3 regions of the Acetobacter sp. DmW_125128 genome follow, and region 1 is predicted to be linked to each of the others. Evidence: riboswitches for the same ligand, from Rfam matches in the RefSeq annotation. Region 1 holds a riboswitch; each other region holds the start of a gene.
What was found. Region 1 has a riboswitch for cobalamin ahead of FKW19_RS02450 (DUF1636 domain-containing protein). Riboswitches for the same ligand answer to the same signal wherever they lie in the genome.
Positions count from the first base shown of each region.

Region 1 (5,334 bases):
CGAGATAGATGGCGGAAAAACCGCAGAACAATCCTTCATACCCAGCAAACTGTGTAACAACTGGCATAGCCAGCATATCACCCGCGGCAAGGAGAGCGAATAGAACTGTCAGGCTTAGAAAAATAATCTGATGCGCCCGTGAGGCACGGAGCGTGGCAATAAACATGATAAATGTGAACAATCCCCACGCGAGTAGGTAGCTTCCTACAAGGTTAGGGCTACTGGCATCCACAATGCCAGTATGAGGTAGGCCAATAAGTGCCACGAACGAAAGCCAGAAAGCACCGTAGGCGCTAAAAGCTGTCATGCCAAAGGTATTGCCATTGCCATATTCCAGCATTCCCGCCAGAATTTGGGCAACACCCCCAAATGTTAGCCCCATGGCCAGAATGACAGAACCCATAGGTACCAGATCTGCATTATGTAAATTGAGAAGAACGGTTGTTAACCCAAAGCCCATTAAGCCTAATGGGGCTGGGTTGGCTCTTCGGTATGTCACCGGAGGCGAGGTGTCGGAATATGCCATGCCAGATACTTCTTGTTATGAGTGATGACTTAAGCATTAAGTAAATGGCAGAGCAGAAGTTCTCTATAAAAAGAAAATTTAGATAAAATTAAATTCATCATCATGACTTTTATTTTAGGAAACTTTTTTCTTTATTTCATCCCACAGAAGTAGACTCCATAAGTGTAGAAACAGAGGCATTTGCCCCAACCTCATCCACAGAGCGATGGATGGGGCCGTATTTGCCATAAAACCCGGGAATGGCGCGGATAATGCCCGCTGCTTGCATGAGGCAGGAGATGGTTCTATCCCGCATAAGGGAGGCACCATTCTGATCTGTGGCGGTTGTATGGAGAATTGCAGCAGCCTGCTCCAGAGCATCTGCCGTAGCCAGTGGGGTATGCCGCAATAGGGCAAAGGCTTTTAATGCATTTTCAAGAGCAGCGTGGGCTTGCGCATCAAGCTTGGTATGTTCTGCATTCCAGCGCAGGCGTAAAATTAGCCGACCTAGAGAAAGTGTTGCAAAGGCCGCATCTGTATAGCCCTGCCGGTCTATTCCGGAAGGAATAAAGGAAAGACGCATCATCAGCCGCGTGATTTTTTGAAGTTGGAGACCTTCCCATGCAATCCATTGCACGGGCTTGTTACTGTGGGAAAGAGCGAGTTGTTGCAGGCTGCGCGTAAGGGAAGAAACCAGCCGCGCAGCATCCAACCGATGGTCTGGCGGCAGAATAACCCGGAAAACCAGCACCAGAAGTATGCAGGCTGCTACCATGGTTATCCAGTTATTGGTGAGTGCGAGATCATTATAAATAATAGGGTTGTTAATAGAGAGCAGCATGGTGAAAAACACTGCATATCCAAATGCACCAATGCTGTAGCGCGGGTGAAATTGCAACCATACACCAGGTAGTAGAAACAGGCAGAGAGTTAGCCATAAAAGCGGGTAGCCATCTATACGAGGCAGAAACAGGGAATGGCATAAAAAACCCATAGGCACAGCCAACATGGTGCCTGTTGCCATCATGGGGCTTGCTTTACCGGCGGAGGGAGCTGTTGAAAGCAGGCTTGATGCGGCGACTACATACACAATCAGCATAGGGCCTGCGCTCCAGTGGAACACATACCACAGCATGCCAGCCAGAAGTGCAATGAACATGCCGCGCACACCATTGCGCAAGGCTACAGGCCATTCCAGATATTGGCGTGTGTGGGAAGATTCACGATCGCGGCGCAGGCTTGTAAGATCGTATAGGGCAAGATCTATCTGTACCAAAATATCACGCGTATTATCCAATGTGGCCAGCAAACTGGGTGCCGGATTGTTGCGTGAAAGTTGTTCCAGATTTTTCAGGCATTCATGCAGGCAGGCAGAAACCGGGGCGGGGTTTTCCAGCCAGCCGGGTTGTTCTGTAAGGTGCAGAATCTGCTCTAATGTTTCGGCAACATACTGATGCACAGGGCGTGATTGCGCATCTACCAAAGAGAGATTGAGCCAATAAGGATGATAGCTGACAATAAGCCCGGTTAAACGGTTAAGTGCCAAGCGCAGGTTGGAAATACGGGCCTGCATGTCGGGGTCATCTGCTGCGGCAAATTCTATGGCTGGTGTTAATCCTGCCATACCCGCCAGAAGGCGGCTGCGGCTATCATAAAGAGGTTGCGGCAGGCTACGGAATGCTGTGCCTGTGGTTGTAGTATCTGTTATTTCGGAAGGATTGTTTTCTTTTTCCGTATTTTCTTCTGGGTGAGAAGAAATACCTTCCTGTGCATGAAAGTTTTTTGCGTGGAGAATGGTGTCACGAAAGGCGTTGCCCAGTTTTTCCATCACCGCACTGGGTTTACGGGGGCTTGTTACCATAAATACACAAGCCGTTACCACCACACCGGTTACTACGGCAGAAAGTCGCCCCATTGCAGAAAGAAAAATATTGTCTGGGTCCGCAAAAGCAGGTGCGGCAATAATAACAATTGTATAACCGGTTAATACAGCAGCATAGGCGCGAAAAAAGCGCAGGAATGTGGCGACCATGCAGGCTATTCCGACAAAAACAGAAAGAGCCGCAAAATACAGAACAGGGGACTGTACAAATATAGCCATAATGCCAATGCTGATAACGGCACCAATAACTGTGCCGATAACACGCCATACGCTTTTGGAAACCATAGCCCCTACAGTTGGATTTGCCACAATAAGAACAGTTGTGGCTGCACTGAGGGGAGAGTGAAGCTGGAACATGAACGCCAGAAAAACGGCAATGCCAATGCATAAAAAGACGCGGGCAGAATAGCCTGCGGTAGCCTTAAAGGCATTCCACTGGGCTTCATCAGAAAAAAGGGCAGGTAAGCAGCGGGAGAACACAGCGTTAAAGGAAGATAGTGTGTTACTGCTTTGCTCGGATCTAGCGTTCATGATGTGTTTCCAGCATGCAGGAAAGATCATGAATTAAGCTACGCACTTGGTCTTCTGTGAGGTTCTGGCGGACAGTCTGTTCAAGCTGTGCAGAAATAGTGTGAAACAGCACACATCTTTCTTGCCCTGCAGGTGTGAGCACAAGCTTTTTGGCGCGCCGGTCCTGCATATCCTGTTGGCGTGTGATCAGCTTTTGTTTTTCCAACAAATCCAGAATACGCACCAGTGCAGAACAATCCACGTTCATGGCGGCTGCAAGATCACTTTGCGTGGCTCCATCGGGCATCATCATCAAATAAGCCATCGGGCGCATACTGGCTAATGTCATGCCATGGGGGCGCAAGGCCCTGTCCAGTTGCGTGCGCCAGACTGTGGCTAACCGCATAATACGGAAGGTAAGCGCCATGTCTGAAAAACGCGTTTCATCCAGTGTGGGCAGAACGCGTGGAGAAGTCATGGAATCCTCATTAGTTAGCTAAAGAATATTTGATATATAAAGTATATTCATACGAATATAACATAGCTGTTTTGCGCGTCAATAATGGAAATAAAGCTACAAAGCACAGGAACATTAGCGTGAAACCTCAATCCTGTTTCGGATGGTAGAGCTTAAAGTTGTGAGGTCATAAAAACTGCGGGTTGAAAGCAAAGGCCGCTTATGCGCATTGTGCACCGGCTAATGGTGTCCTTTACGGGATGAAAAGGGAAGAACGGTGCAAGGCCGTCGCTGCCCCCGCAACTGTAAGTGACCCATGGTGTTCCGTAAGGGCTTTCGGGCCTCAACCACTGGTCTGCATGCAGGCTGGGAAGGTAGGGAGCGCCGTTTTATGTTCTGGCCTATAGGCTGGGGTATATGTGGGTACAAGCCAGGAAACCTGCCATTGGTGCCAGTATGCGTAAGCATGTTGGTGGGCCTTAGTTATTATTAAGTTCTGGCGTTGCTGCTGGCGGGGTGCCCGGCAGGCATAGATGTACCATAGGGTATATTTCCTCTGCTTATCTCTGAGGTAGAGGCGCCGGGTGTCTGCACCCCGTCAAGCGGCTGTTCTTTGAGAATGGCGGTTATTTCAGGGATACAGCATGGCCGAAGCTCCCGATTCTTCTCAAAAATCACCTCAGAATCGTCCTGTTTTGCATGTGTGTGTCACGTGTCGGCGCGGTGGGCCTGCTATGGATCAACCGCCGGGTGCCCAGCTATATGCACGTTTACAGGCCTTGGTGCAGGAAGCAGAAGCTACTGGGCAGGAAGCTCCCGTTCTGCTGCGTCAGGTTCAGTGTTTGGCAGCCTGCGATCGCGGATGCACTGCAGCCATTGCTATGCCAGAGCGTTGGACATGGTTATTAGGACATCTGGGTACAGAAAAAGCAGAAGATCTGCTGTCTTATGCCCAACTCTATGCAAAGTCTGCGCGGGGAACAGTCATGCCTTCGCGCCGTCCGGCATCTCTTTCCAATATGGTGTTGGGGCGTGTTCCCGCACAACTTTATGATGAACAGGAGCCTTCATGACAATCGCATCTCGCGTGCCTGTAACCATTATCACTGGTTTTTTAGGGGCAGGTAAAACAACCCTTTTGCGTAATCTGCTTCAGCGTGCTGCAGGGCACCGTATTGCCGTGGTGGTGAACGAATTTGGTTCCCTTGGCATTGATGGGGAAATCCTGCGCGGATGCGGAGTGGAAGGCTGCAAGGAAGATGACATTGTAGAGCTGACCAACGGTTGCTTGTGCTGCACGGTAGCAGATGATTTTCTGCCAACCATGGAAGCTCTGCTAGATCGGGCTGATCCACCGGAACATGTGGTTATTGAAACATCTGGTTTGGCACTGCCTAAACCATTGCTCAAGGCTTTTGGTTGGCCAACAGTGCGTAACCGCATGACAGTTGATGGCGTGATAACGGTAGTAGATGCACCAGCAGTGGCAGCAGGCCGTTTTGCAGATGATCCTGAAGCTATTGCCCAGCAGCGTGCGGCAGATCCTTCCTTGGATCATGACAACCCATTAGCAGAAGTTTTTGAAGATCAGATTAATGCCGCAGATCTTGTGGTGTTGAACAAGACAGATCTGCTGGATGCAGATGCGCTGACACGTGTTGAAGATGAAATCCGCCACACGGCACCACGCCCAGTTCAGATTGTGCGTGCCACAGAAGGCAAGGTGGATCCAGCCATATTGCTTGGGATTGGGGCAGCGGCAGAAGCAGACTTGGCTGCGCGTCCTTCTCATCATGATGCAGAGGATGGCGAACACGAACATGATGACTTTGAAAGTTTTGTCGTGCGCGTGCCTGAGCAGCACAGCGTCGAGCAGTTTTTAACGCTCTTGCAGGATACGGCGCGCCGTTATGATGTACTGCGCATGAAAGGTTTTGCAGCGGTAGCAGGCAAGGCTATGCGTTTGGCTGTGCAGGGTGT
Region 1 is NZ_VHOP01000006.1:33,628-38,961, reverse strand. Features, by position in the region: gene FKW19_RS02465 (acetate uptake transporter) at 1-526, opposite strand, end outside; gene FKW19_RS02460 (FUSC family protein) at 663-2,918, opposite strand; gene FKW19_RS02455 (MarR family winged helix-turn-helix transcriptional regulator) at 2,908-3,375, opposite strand; cobalamin riboswitch at 3,582-3,816, shown strand; gene FKW19_RS02450 (DUF1636 domain-containing protein) at 3,999-4,427, shown strand; gene cobW (cobalamin biosynthesis protein CobW) at 4,424-5,334, shown strand, end outside.

Region 2 (5,334 bases), on a different contig from region 1:
GTTTTGTGGATTTTCTTTCAGAACATCACAGGATTATTGTTTGCCGAAAGCAGGAATGTCGGAAACGACTGCGTCGGTTCGAGCACATTCTGGACATGGCGTGCCCCACGACCAATAAAGCGCGCGATATTGGAAAACTGATCACGACGGTGGAGGAAATCTGCACACACCCTTTCACACCAGCCACTCTTCAGGATGCTTTGGGAGTTTCCAGTCGGGAACGTATCAGATGGACGCGTGACGGCAAGCTTCGGCCGATTGGAACGAAAATGATAAAGGATCGAGGGCGTTTCTCGCTGGCTTTATACAGTGCGGAAGACGTGGTGAGACTGCTGATGGCTCCGGAAATTCTGGCATCATGGAGGGCAAGACCTGTGTCCTGCCCTCCATGATAGAAACCCGCAGAGCTACCTAGCCGACCGAAAGTTCTTTTCGAACAATTTCCGCACCTGCGCCCAGAGCACCCAGTTTTCCACGCGCTACATCACGCGGTAACGGTGCCATACCGCAATTGGTGCAGGGGTAAAGCTTGTCAGCATCAACAAACTGAAGTGCTTTTCGCAGAATATCGGCGACTTTTTCAGGCGTCTCAATGGTTTTGGTGGCCACGTCAATGGCGCCAACCATGACCTTTTTTCCACGAATGAGTTCGATCAGATCCATTGGAACGCGGGAGTTCTGACATTCCAATGAAATCAGATCGATATTGGATTTTTGCAGTTTGGGAAAGATCTCTTCATACTGACGCCACTCTTCCCCAAGAGCATTTTTCCAATCGATATTGGCTTTGATGCCGTAACCATAACAGATATGAACTGCTGTCTCGCACTTCAGCCCTTCAATAGCTTTCTCTAATGTGGCAATGCCCCAGTCATTGACCTCATCAAAGAAAACATTGAAGGCGGGTTCATCGAACTGGATGATGTCGACACCAGCCGCTTCCAGTTCTTTTGCTTCCTGATTGAGAATTTTGGCAAATTCCCAAGCGAGTTTTTCACGGCTTTTGTAGTGGCCATCATAGAGCGTGTCGATCATCGTCATGGGGCCGGGGAGCGCCCATTTGATAGGTTTCTTTGTCAGGGTGCGTAAAAACTTTGCATCCTCGACAAAAACCGGTTTTTCACGCGCTACGGCGCCGACAACGGATGGTACGCTCGCATCGTAGCGGTTGCGAATTTTGACTGTCTGACGGTTCTCGAAATCGACACCACTGAGATGCTCAATAAAGGTCGTGACGAAATGCTGACGCGTCTGCTCGCCGTCACTGACGATATCAATGCCAGCACGGTTCTGATCGTCCAGCGTCAGGCGAAGCGCATCCTGCTTACCTTCGACCAGCTCTTCCCCCTGCAATTTCCAGGGGGACCAGAGTGTCTCAGGCTGTGCGAGCCATGAGGGTTTCGGCAGGCTGCCAGCCGTTGAGGTGGGGAGGAGTGTTTTCATGAGAGGTAACCTTGTATTTCTGATGGATCAGGCGACGTAACCGGCAGACCATTTTTCGAGAATGTCGTGATATGGCTTGATGAAATGCTCGTCCGTATAGTGTCCCTGTGAGATCGCCAGTTGTGTACGCTCCTCCCGATCGTAGACAATGCGGGTGTTGGAATAGTCCTGATGTTTTAGGCTCGGTTGATAACAGTCAGCCGCAGCAGAATTGGCATTGTAAATTTCAGGACGGTAAATTTTCTGAAAAGATTCCATCACGCTGATGGTGCTGATCAGTTCAAGAGCAGAGTAGTCAGACAGCAGATCGCCAAAAAAATAGAAGGCCAGTGGCGCAGCACTATTGCGCGGCATGAAATAACGAACTTGCATTCCCATTTTTTTAAAATACTGGTCTGTCAGAGAAAATTCACGCTGTTCATACTCAACGCCGAGAACAGGATGCTGATTTTCCGTTCGATGATAGGTGCGATTGGTCGAGACACTGAGGCAGATAACCGGTAATTTTTTAAAATTCTGCTTGTAAGCAGACGAGTTCATAACGCTTTTAAAGAGATTTCCATGTAGGTTCCCATAATTATGGGGAACACTGAATTTGGCTTTTTCTTTATTGTAAGCCGGTAACAACACGCTGAAGTCGTAATCCCGCACGTACGAGGAAAAACTGTTTCCGGCGAGGCCCTCTATCCGTTTGTTGGCGTTTTTATCAACAATTGTTGTGTAGAGGACTTCGATCAGAGGAAAGCTGCCGCTTTTGCCTGCAAAGGCGAGATCCATCTCCACAGAAACGATTTCAAGTTCAAGAGTGTAACGATCTCTGTTGGCATTATCCCAATGCGCCAGATCATTGAACCGGTTGTCTATCATCCGCAGGACATTGCGCAGGTTTTCCTGACGGCTTTTCCCTCTCGCCAGATTGGCAAAATTGGTCGTAAGGCGGGTTCTGTCGGAAGGATGATAGTTTTCATCGAAACGAAGCCGATGGATACTGAATGTCGAATCCTGAATCATTGTTGTTCTGCATCCCTATTTCCACCGTAAACCAGAATGCGGGCACGGGGGCATGGCGTCCCCAAGTTTGTCTTCTGAGTTTTTTAGGCGGTGGTGGTCATCGTCATGGTAGCTTTATGCCTGAACGAACCCGTGAGCAGAAATGATTTGATTTCATCAATACATCAATATTGTTCATGGACTAATGTGGCTGCATTGCTTCGGGAAAAGACGCAGTCAGAAACTGATTGGCGTAATGTTTGTTTTCAGGACATCAGCTCAATCCGGTCTCGGTCTACATGCGAAAAACTGATATCTGCCTTTCGCAGCTCCAGAATGTTCCAGCTTGCACGTGGGATGCGTTTGGCGGCATGGTGCAGGAGCAAACGCTTCAATGGTCCCGCGCGAGCGGGTTAATAGGGAACTCCGTTATGTTCTGGTCAGACAATCGGCCGGAAGCAAAGTCGGAGGCTGCTCCCGCAACTGTAGGCGGTATGCCGCTGGTTCGTTCACTTTGAACGTGAACCACTGTTCTCATAGGAACGGGAAGGTTGGAACCAGTTGGCCATGATCCGTGAGCCAGGAGACCTGCCATTGCTCAGCCACCAACCGTCGGGCGGGATGACCGAAGGGAGGAGAGAATATATGCCTGTCTGCCTCATGCCTCGGTCACTCCTGATGAATCAGGCGATGGACTCTTTTCAGGTCAGGGGGACTTACCCCATCATTTCTGGCCGATATACGAATGACGCTTTTGTGCTGCAAACAGCATTGATCCGTTAGACACTTCAGAGTCAGTCACCGGACAATCATGCATTCTGTCCGATAATTGATAACGGGTACACTTGCTCAGACAAAATGTGAGAGACGACACGATGCTCCATGACGAGGGGTTGTATTGTTTCCTTTGCGCTGAGCCAGTTGAAAAGCCGAGGCAATGGAAAACGAACTTCACCAAATTTCAGATCATTCAGCGTGCGCGGTACAGATTGATTTAAGACGTGTCAGAACCAATCCGAACTTCTGGTATCCTGTCGCATGGTCCCGTGAATTGGGACGGGAAAAGGCAATCGATGTCCGGTTTGCAGGGCAGCATATCGTCGTCGTGCGCCCCAAAAGCGGCATTCCTTATGCTCTGGATGGCCTGTGCGCCCATCGGCAGGTTCTGCTTGGCAAAGGAAACGTCCATGGTGACCTGATAAGCTGCGTTGCTCATGGTCTGAGATATAACCGGGACGGCCAATGTGTTTCGCCGAATGTTTCAGCCGAAGCGCAATGTCTGCGTCTCAAAAGTTGGGCCTGCCGCGAAAAAGATGGGCTTATTTTTGTTTTCATGGGAGACCAGTCTCTTGCGGCGACGACCGCGCTTCCTGATTTTCCAAGGGTGAGAGACAGGCGCTATCGCACGCGGCGCTTCGGGCAGGTGGTGAACTGTCATTACAGTTTCATGCATGAAAACCTGATGGATATGAATCATCAGGTTCTGCACAGTCGGTTGGTCGGGAAAATGAAGCCTCGGTTCCTCGGAATGGATCACGGAGAGGATTTTGTGGAGGCCCGCTACACCTTTGCACGAACCGGCGGCAAACAGCCTTTGAGCGAGGCGCTGATCTACGGCCAGAGACGCCGTGATGGTCGGGATTTTGCCTACCGGGATGTCATGACCATCAGGACACAATATCCTTACCAGATCCTGCGTATTGAAACGCAAGGGATTGAGGAACCCGTGATGGAGTTATGGATCTCTTATGTGCCGCAGGATCGTGAGGAGTTGACCAACCGTGTTTTCGGTCTGTTGTCGATCAAACGACTGAAAGTGCCTTTTTTACTGGATCTTGCCTGGCCAATACTGGTCGCATTCACGGAGCGCGTCTTCTTTGAAGATCGCGAGATTGTCGAGCTGGAACAGGCTGCATGGAAAGACCTCGGTGGAGATCACAATCGGGAAGTCTTCCCGGTTATCAATCAACTTCGTGATCTGCTCAGGCGATGTGGTCAGGCGCCAGAGAGTGTAGAAAAGACGGTCCCATGAGATTGCCTTTTATCGCGCCACCTTCCCATGCTTTTCATCCTTTGCTGGAAAAGATCATTTTTCTGGCACCTGATCGAACCTGTGTCATTTCTTTGCTGGGGACAGATGCAGCTTTACCTGAAGAAGAACAATTGCAGCAGAATGGCTATGATCTTTTCCAGATGACTGTTTCCAATCTACCAACAGACCATCAGATACGTGGTGACTATCTGGAAGCACATTTCAGGCCGCTTCTCGATACAGCGATAGAAATGGCGATGGCGCTGACTGACAGGCCAGCGCACGTGCCGGAAGCAAGTTACGTGCAAACCTATATAGCGGTTCAGAATCTGATTGGTGCACAGAAAGCTGCGATGGATCTGTATTGTCGTGTGCAAGTTGAATTTATGATTTCTTGAACAGTGTGAACCTGAAGAGACAGATCCATGAGTAATGTCATAGATTTCCCCACCCAGAATGGGGCAGGCAGGCCCTATCTGGCGGCAAAAGATCTCACAAAAGAACAGTGCCGTTTTATTCTCTCTCTACCGATAAGCGGCGAGTATGGCATCCCCATAGCGGATCGCGGTGCCATTCGCGGATCATTGATATTGATGGGATATGTCGCAGCCGGATTTTCCGTACGCTGGGGCAGTGCTGCCGCTCGTCTTACCAGTCGAGGACGAAGCATGCATCGGGAATTGATGTCTCGTGAAAATCATTGGTGAAGTGGAATAGGATCTGAATAGAAAAAGCGAACACTTGTCATTTGAATGCTGTCTTGAATTTCGAATTAAGAAACTATGCAATATTGTCAGAACTGAAATTAGGCGATCACTGATAAAACAATGTCGGTTTTTTGGACGTCTGAAACGATTTTCTTAAGACCG
Region 2 is NZ_VHOP01000034.1:78,261-83,594, reverse strand. Features, by position in the region: gene FKW19_RS10640 (hypothetical protein) at 1-392, shown strand, start outside; gene FKW19_RS10635 (methionine synthase) at 412-1,443, opposite strand; gene FKW19_RS10630 (DUF1852 domain-containing protein) at 1,471-2,454, opposite strand; gene FKW19_RS15965 (hypothetical protein) at 2,700-2,828, opposite strand; cobalamin riboswitch at 2,812-3,044, shown strand; gene FKW19_RS10625 (Rieske 2Fe-2S domain-containing protein) at 3,371-4,465, shown strand; gene FKW19_RS10620 (hypothetical protein) at 4,462-4,863, shown strand; gene FKW19_RS10615 (hypothetical protein) at 4,891-5,172, shown strand.
Region 2: linked by a shared signal. The riboswitch ahead of FKW19_RS10625 (Rieske 2Fe-2S domain-containing protein) and the one ahead of FKW19_RS02450 (DUF1636 domain-containing protein) in region 1 are both predicted to bind cobalamin.

Region 3 (5,334 bases), on a different contig from region 1:
GCTACAGGTGTAATTGTGCTTTCCCTGCTGGCGGCCAGTGTGTTCATTCCTCTGTGCCTGCGTTTTTTGCCGCACGAAACGGTGGATAAAAATGCGCAGGAAGAAAACATGGCCCGCCAAAAACTGATACGCGCAGCCCTTGCAGTGCTTACAAAAGCGCGCACGCAGCCGCCTGCGCCCAACCCAAAGGGCACAGCACTGGCTAAGCCGGAGGGGCAAAGTGCCGCAGATGAAGCCCTGCGGCAGGAGGTGATAGACCGCCTCTATCAACTGTATCACAGCCGGTTGGAAGAGGAGGATGAAACGCCGCGCATTACGCCGCTGGATCGTAACCGGGCATTGCGCCATGCACGTATGGATCTGGCCCTGCGCCTGCAATTGCTGCGGGCAGAACGGCAGGCCATGCGAGATATGACATCGCGCAGAGAGATCAATGACCAAACAGAATGGAAGCTCCAGCAGGAACTGGATTATGAGGAGCAGGTGATCCGCTCGCAGTCTCAGCGCCTCCCGCGGGAGGCCTAAAGCCCGCCTGCCAAACGTGGCGTGCTTTTGTTGACAAGCCACCCCCAGCCTGTAAACCACACCGCATGATGGTTTCCCCTTAGGGGAATGAAAAGGGAACCGGGTGCCCGCGCCGTTGCCTGCAATGGTTTTGCGATATTCCCGGGCTGTCCCCGCAACTGTAAGCGGCATGGATGTGCACGCACAGCGCCTTACGCGCTGGCCCACTGGAACAAACCTTTCCGGGAAGGGGTGCCACAACCGAAAAAACCGCAAGCCAGGAGACCTGCCATCAGCACACAGTTGCAGACGGGGCATGTCAGCCGGGGTGTGCTGGCAGGCTGGGCTAGCGGTTAGCCTATGGGGTGGTTTGCGCCCCTGTGGTGGAAAAAGCCGGGCCAGGTCTCGTGGCAACGCTGTTAAACCGCGAGATTGCCTAAAGCCATGCGCCTTAAAACCCTTTTGCTTACCGGCTCATCTTTGCTGCTGGTAGAAACCACTGCCGTTTGGGCGGCAGATGCCCCAACCTCCGTCACATCAACGAGCAAAAATACTGTTGCCACCAAGGCGGCAGCAACACCAGCTACCACTGTTCCGGCGCCACAAAATGCGCCTGTTTTGGCCGGGGTGGAGGGCATGCAAGCTGTGCAAGCGCGCAGTGCGCAGGCTTACCCGGATTACATTACGGTTAGTGCCGCACGGCGGCCCATGCGGGCGGATGAAATTGGCACGGCCATGACGATCGTGACAGAAAAGCAGATACTCACCCAGCAGCGCCGCACGTTAACAGATATTCTGGCCCGCCAACCGGGGCTGAATGTGGTGCGTTCGGGCGGTTTTGGGGGCACTACCTCTATTTTTATGCGTGGCAACAATGCCAACGAGGTAAAAGTGCGGCTGGATGGCATGGATATTAACGATGGCAGCTCCACTTCTGGTGCGTTTGATGCCGCGCAGTTTGTAACCGATGGCATGGGCCGCATAGAAATTTTGCGCGGGCCGCAAAGTGGCCTGTACGGGGCGGATGCCATGGCCGGGGTGATTGATATAACCACCGCGCAAGGGCAGGGTAGGTTCACCCCTTTTGTGCGGGTGGAAGGTGGATCTTACGGCACGTTTAATCAGGTTATGGGCGCGCGCGGCAGTAAGGGAAAGTTCCATTACAATGTGGAGCTTTCTCATTACCGGCAGGATGGCTTTCATGAAATCCCGCGTTATATCGGGCGCTATTTTGGCGCAGATAAGGAGCAGCGCCACCGGGGGGATAGAAACGATAACCGCTCCGCCAATATTCGCCTTGGCTATGATGTGACGCATAATTTTGATCTGGGGCTAACGGCCCGGCTGATCCAGAGCAATCTGCACACCTACAGCAGCTATAATATGGAAGATGAATATTACAGCCGCTTGGGATATTACGGTGATGTCAGCAGCGAGCGTGAACATACCACGCAAAATCAGGCCATTGTGCGGGGCACTGCGCATTTGTCCTCATTTGGTGGCAGGTTCGATCAGGTCATTGGTCTGGGGTATATGACAGGCCGCAGAAGCTGGACAGAAACCGGCACCACGCTGGAAGGCGATGCCTTGCAGTATGATCCCACATATTACCGCACCAGCCGTATCAAGATAGACTGGCACGGCACCGTCAATCTGGATAAATACGGATCTCTGCTTGTGGGGGCAGAGCATTTTCATGATACGTTTAATTCCAGCCAAGGAAATAGCGCGCCATCTTCCACGCCGTTCAGCACCAGTGCGGGCATGGATACCACGGCAGGGTATGGGCAGTATCAGGGTAATTGGAACAAGATTTTATATGGTGCGGCCAATATCCGGTATGACGCCAATTCCCGCTACGGCAATTATGTGACGTGGCGCGTGGCTCCGGCCATTCATATTCCGCACAGCGGCACGGTTATCAAGGCCAGTGCAGGCAGTGGTTTTCATGGCCCTTCATTGTATCAGCTTTTTGCCAACCAGATTTCCACCAGCTATGCAGAAAAGGGGAACCCCAACCTGCGGGCCGAGCGCCTGATAGGGTATGATGTGGGCGTAGAACAAACCTTGGCGCATGACAAATTGCATTTTGGGGCCACATGGTATGAAAACCACGTGCGCAACCTTATCCAGTCCGTAAGTTCTTACGAAAATTATTACTCCACCTACTCCTACAATAACGTCGCCCGTGCCCGCATGTATGGCGTGGAAGCGTATCTGGACTGGAAAGCGCTGGATACGCTGGATTTCAACCTGAACTATACATGGACCCACGCGCGAGATGCCTCTACCGGGCAAGAACTCCAACGCCGCCCGCAGCACAAGTTCAACTTCAATACCACATGGCAGCCGGTGGATGGGCTCTCGCTTTCGGGCAATATTCTGTATGTCAGCGGCGCGCGTGATGTGCCTGTTATTTCCGATACGTACCAGTATTGCAGCACATGCGGTAAAGACCACGGATATTTCACCATAGATCTGGCGGCCAGTTATAAAATCAACCGCTATGTAACAGTGTTTGCGCGGGCAGATAACTTGCTGAACCGCCAGTATGAAAGCCCCATAGGCTACCTTCAGCCCGGCCGCGCAGGCTATGGCGGCTTTACGCTGAATTACTGATGCAGTTTTCCGTAATCCTCCGCCGGGTGGGTATGTGTGTACTGGGTGCAGCCCTTGCGGTGCCTGCGCCGGGGGCGGAACGGGCAGAGCGTGTGGCATCGCTTAACCTGTGCACAGATCAGCTTGCCCTTATGTTGGCAGACCACAAGGATATTATAGGCCTTTCCACTTTGGCGCGGGATTGCACGGAATCTGTGTTGTGCCAGCAGGCGCAGGACGTGCCGGTGTTGCAATCCACGGCGGAAACAGTGTTGGCCGCCAAACCAGATGTGGTGCTGGCAGGCCGCTTTACAGCCCGCTTGGCTGTGCGGGCTGCAAAGGAGGTAGGGGCCAAAGTGCTTACGCTTCCGCCCGCATCTTCCTTGGCGGATATTCCAGACCAGATCATGCAAGTTGCCAATGCGGTGGGGCACCCCGAACGCGGGCGGCAGCTTGTAGCGGCATTTCAAGCCCGGTTGGCGGAACTTGCTACCACCCGCCAACTATCAGACCCCATAGCCGTGGTGTATGAGGCCAATGGCTTTGTGGTGCACGCCCATAGTTTGCCCGATGATGTGCTGGCTCATGCCGGTTTGCGTAACTTTGCCACCACGGCAGGCACGCCACCTTTGGGCGGGCGCGTACCGCTGGAAGTGCTGTTGGCTTATCACCCAGATTTACTGGTGCGCGATCCCTCCGGCCCCGGCCATTCTCTTGCACAGGCCATGCTGGCCAACCCGGTTATGCTGGCCATGTTTGCGCCGCCACATGTTGTGGATGTGCCAGCGCGCCTTTGGCTGTGTGGGTTGCCACAAACGCTGGATGCCGTTGCCTCATTACGTCACGCGCGGGATACCATTGTGGCTGATGGCACAAAGAATTTTCAAAACCCACCTATTACGCAGCCTACGGTAAAGGAAACCCAACCATGAAGCCCTTGCGCCCCGTTGTGCTGAACACGCTGTTGGTGGTGCTGGTGGCCGTTATGGCTGTGGCCTCTTTGTGGTGGGGGGAAAGCAGCATTAACGTGCCAGCAGCCTTGGCAGATTGGTGGGCCGGTGCGCATTCCATAGGTGCGGTTATTATGGGGCAGTTGCGCCTGCCGCGTATGTTGCTGGCCCTTATGGTTGGCGGCACGTTGGGGCTAAGTGGTGCGGTGCTGCAAGGCTATTTGCGCAACCCGCTGGCTGACCCGGGGCTTTTAGGTGTTTCTGGTGGGGCAGCCCTTGGGGCTGTTTGTGTGTTCTATACAGGACTTTTTCAAATAGCCTCGGCTTTGCTGCCTTTGGGTGGTTTGGCCGGTGCATTGGTTACGGCCACGTTGCTTGTGGCGCTGGTGGGGCGTGGTGGCGCATTGGTGCTGTTGTTGGCTGGTGCGGCAGTGAGCAGTTTTACCGCAGCCCTTACCGCACTGGTGCTGAACCTGGTGCCCAGCCCCTATGCCACGTTTGAAATCATGCACTGGCTTATGGGGTCTTTAACAGATCGCACCCTTAATGATGTGCTGCTGGCCTTGCCCGGCGTGGTGGTGGGGTGTGCCCTGCTTATGGGCTGTGGCCGCGCCTTGGATGCCCTAACAATGGGGGAGGACGTGGCCAAAAGCCTTGGTTTTCGGCTTGGTGGTGTTGGGGGCGTGCAAATGCGCGTGGTTGTGGGCACTGCATTGGCTGTGGGCTCTTGCGTTGCGGTTTCTGGCGCTATCGGGTTTGTGGGGCTGGTGGTGCCGCATTTGTTGCGGCCTTTGGCGGGGCATCGGCCATCTCGGCTTATGGTGCCAGCATTTTTGGGCGGGGCTGCGCTTTTGCTGGCGGCAGATCTGGCAGTGCGGCTTATGGCCGGGCGCACAGAATTGCAGTTGGGTGTGGTAACGGCCTTGGTGGGGGCGCCTGTGTTTTTCCACCGTGTTATCTTGTTTAGAAAACGGAACATGCTGTCATGTTAAATGTGCAGAATGTTGGGTTCAGCATAGAGGGCGCGCAGCTTCTCCAAGCTGCCACTGTGCAATTTGAGGCGGGAAGCGTAACAGCATTAATAGGCCCTAATGGTGCTGGCAAAAGCACGCTGTTGCGTATTATGGCGGGTTTGTTACCCGCCACGCAGGGGCATGTGGTGTGTGATGGCGCGCCTTTGCAACAGCTTACATTGGCCCAGCGTGCGCGGCTTATGGCGTATATGCCGCAGGATGTGCCGCCATTTCCGCCCATGCCAGTGCGGGAGGTGGCATCACTGGGG
Region 3 is NZ_VHOP01000038.1:49,300-54,633, reverse strand. Features, by position in the region: gene FKW19_RS11745 (Na+/H+ antiporter) at 1-525, shown strand, start outside; cobalamin riboswitch at 578-813, shown strand; gene FKW19_RS11740 (TonB-dependent siderophore receptor) at 949-3,123, shown strand; gene FKW19_RS11735 (ABC transporter substrate-binding protein) at 3,123-4,034, shown strand; gene FKW19_RS11730 (iron ABC transporter permease) at 4,031-5,044, shown strand; gene FKW19_RS11725 (ABC transporter ATP-binding protein) at 5,038-5,334, shown strand, end outside.
Region 3: linked by a shared signal. The riboswitch ahead of FKW19_RS11740 (TonB-dependent siderophore receptor) and the one ahead of FKW19_RS02450 (DUF1636 domain-containing protein) in region 1 are both predicted to bind cobalamin.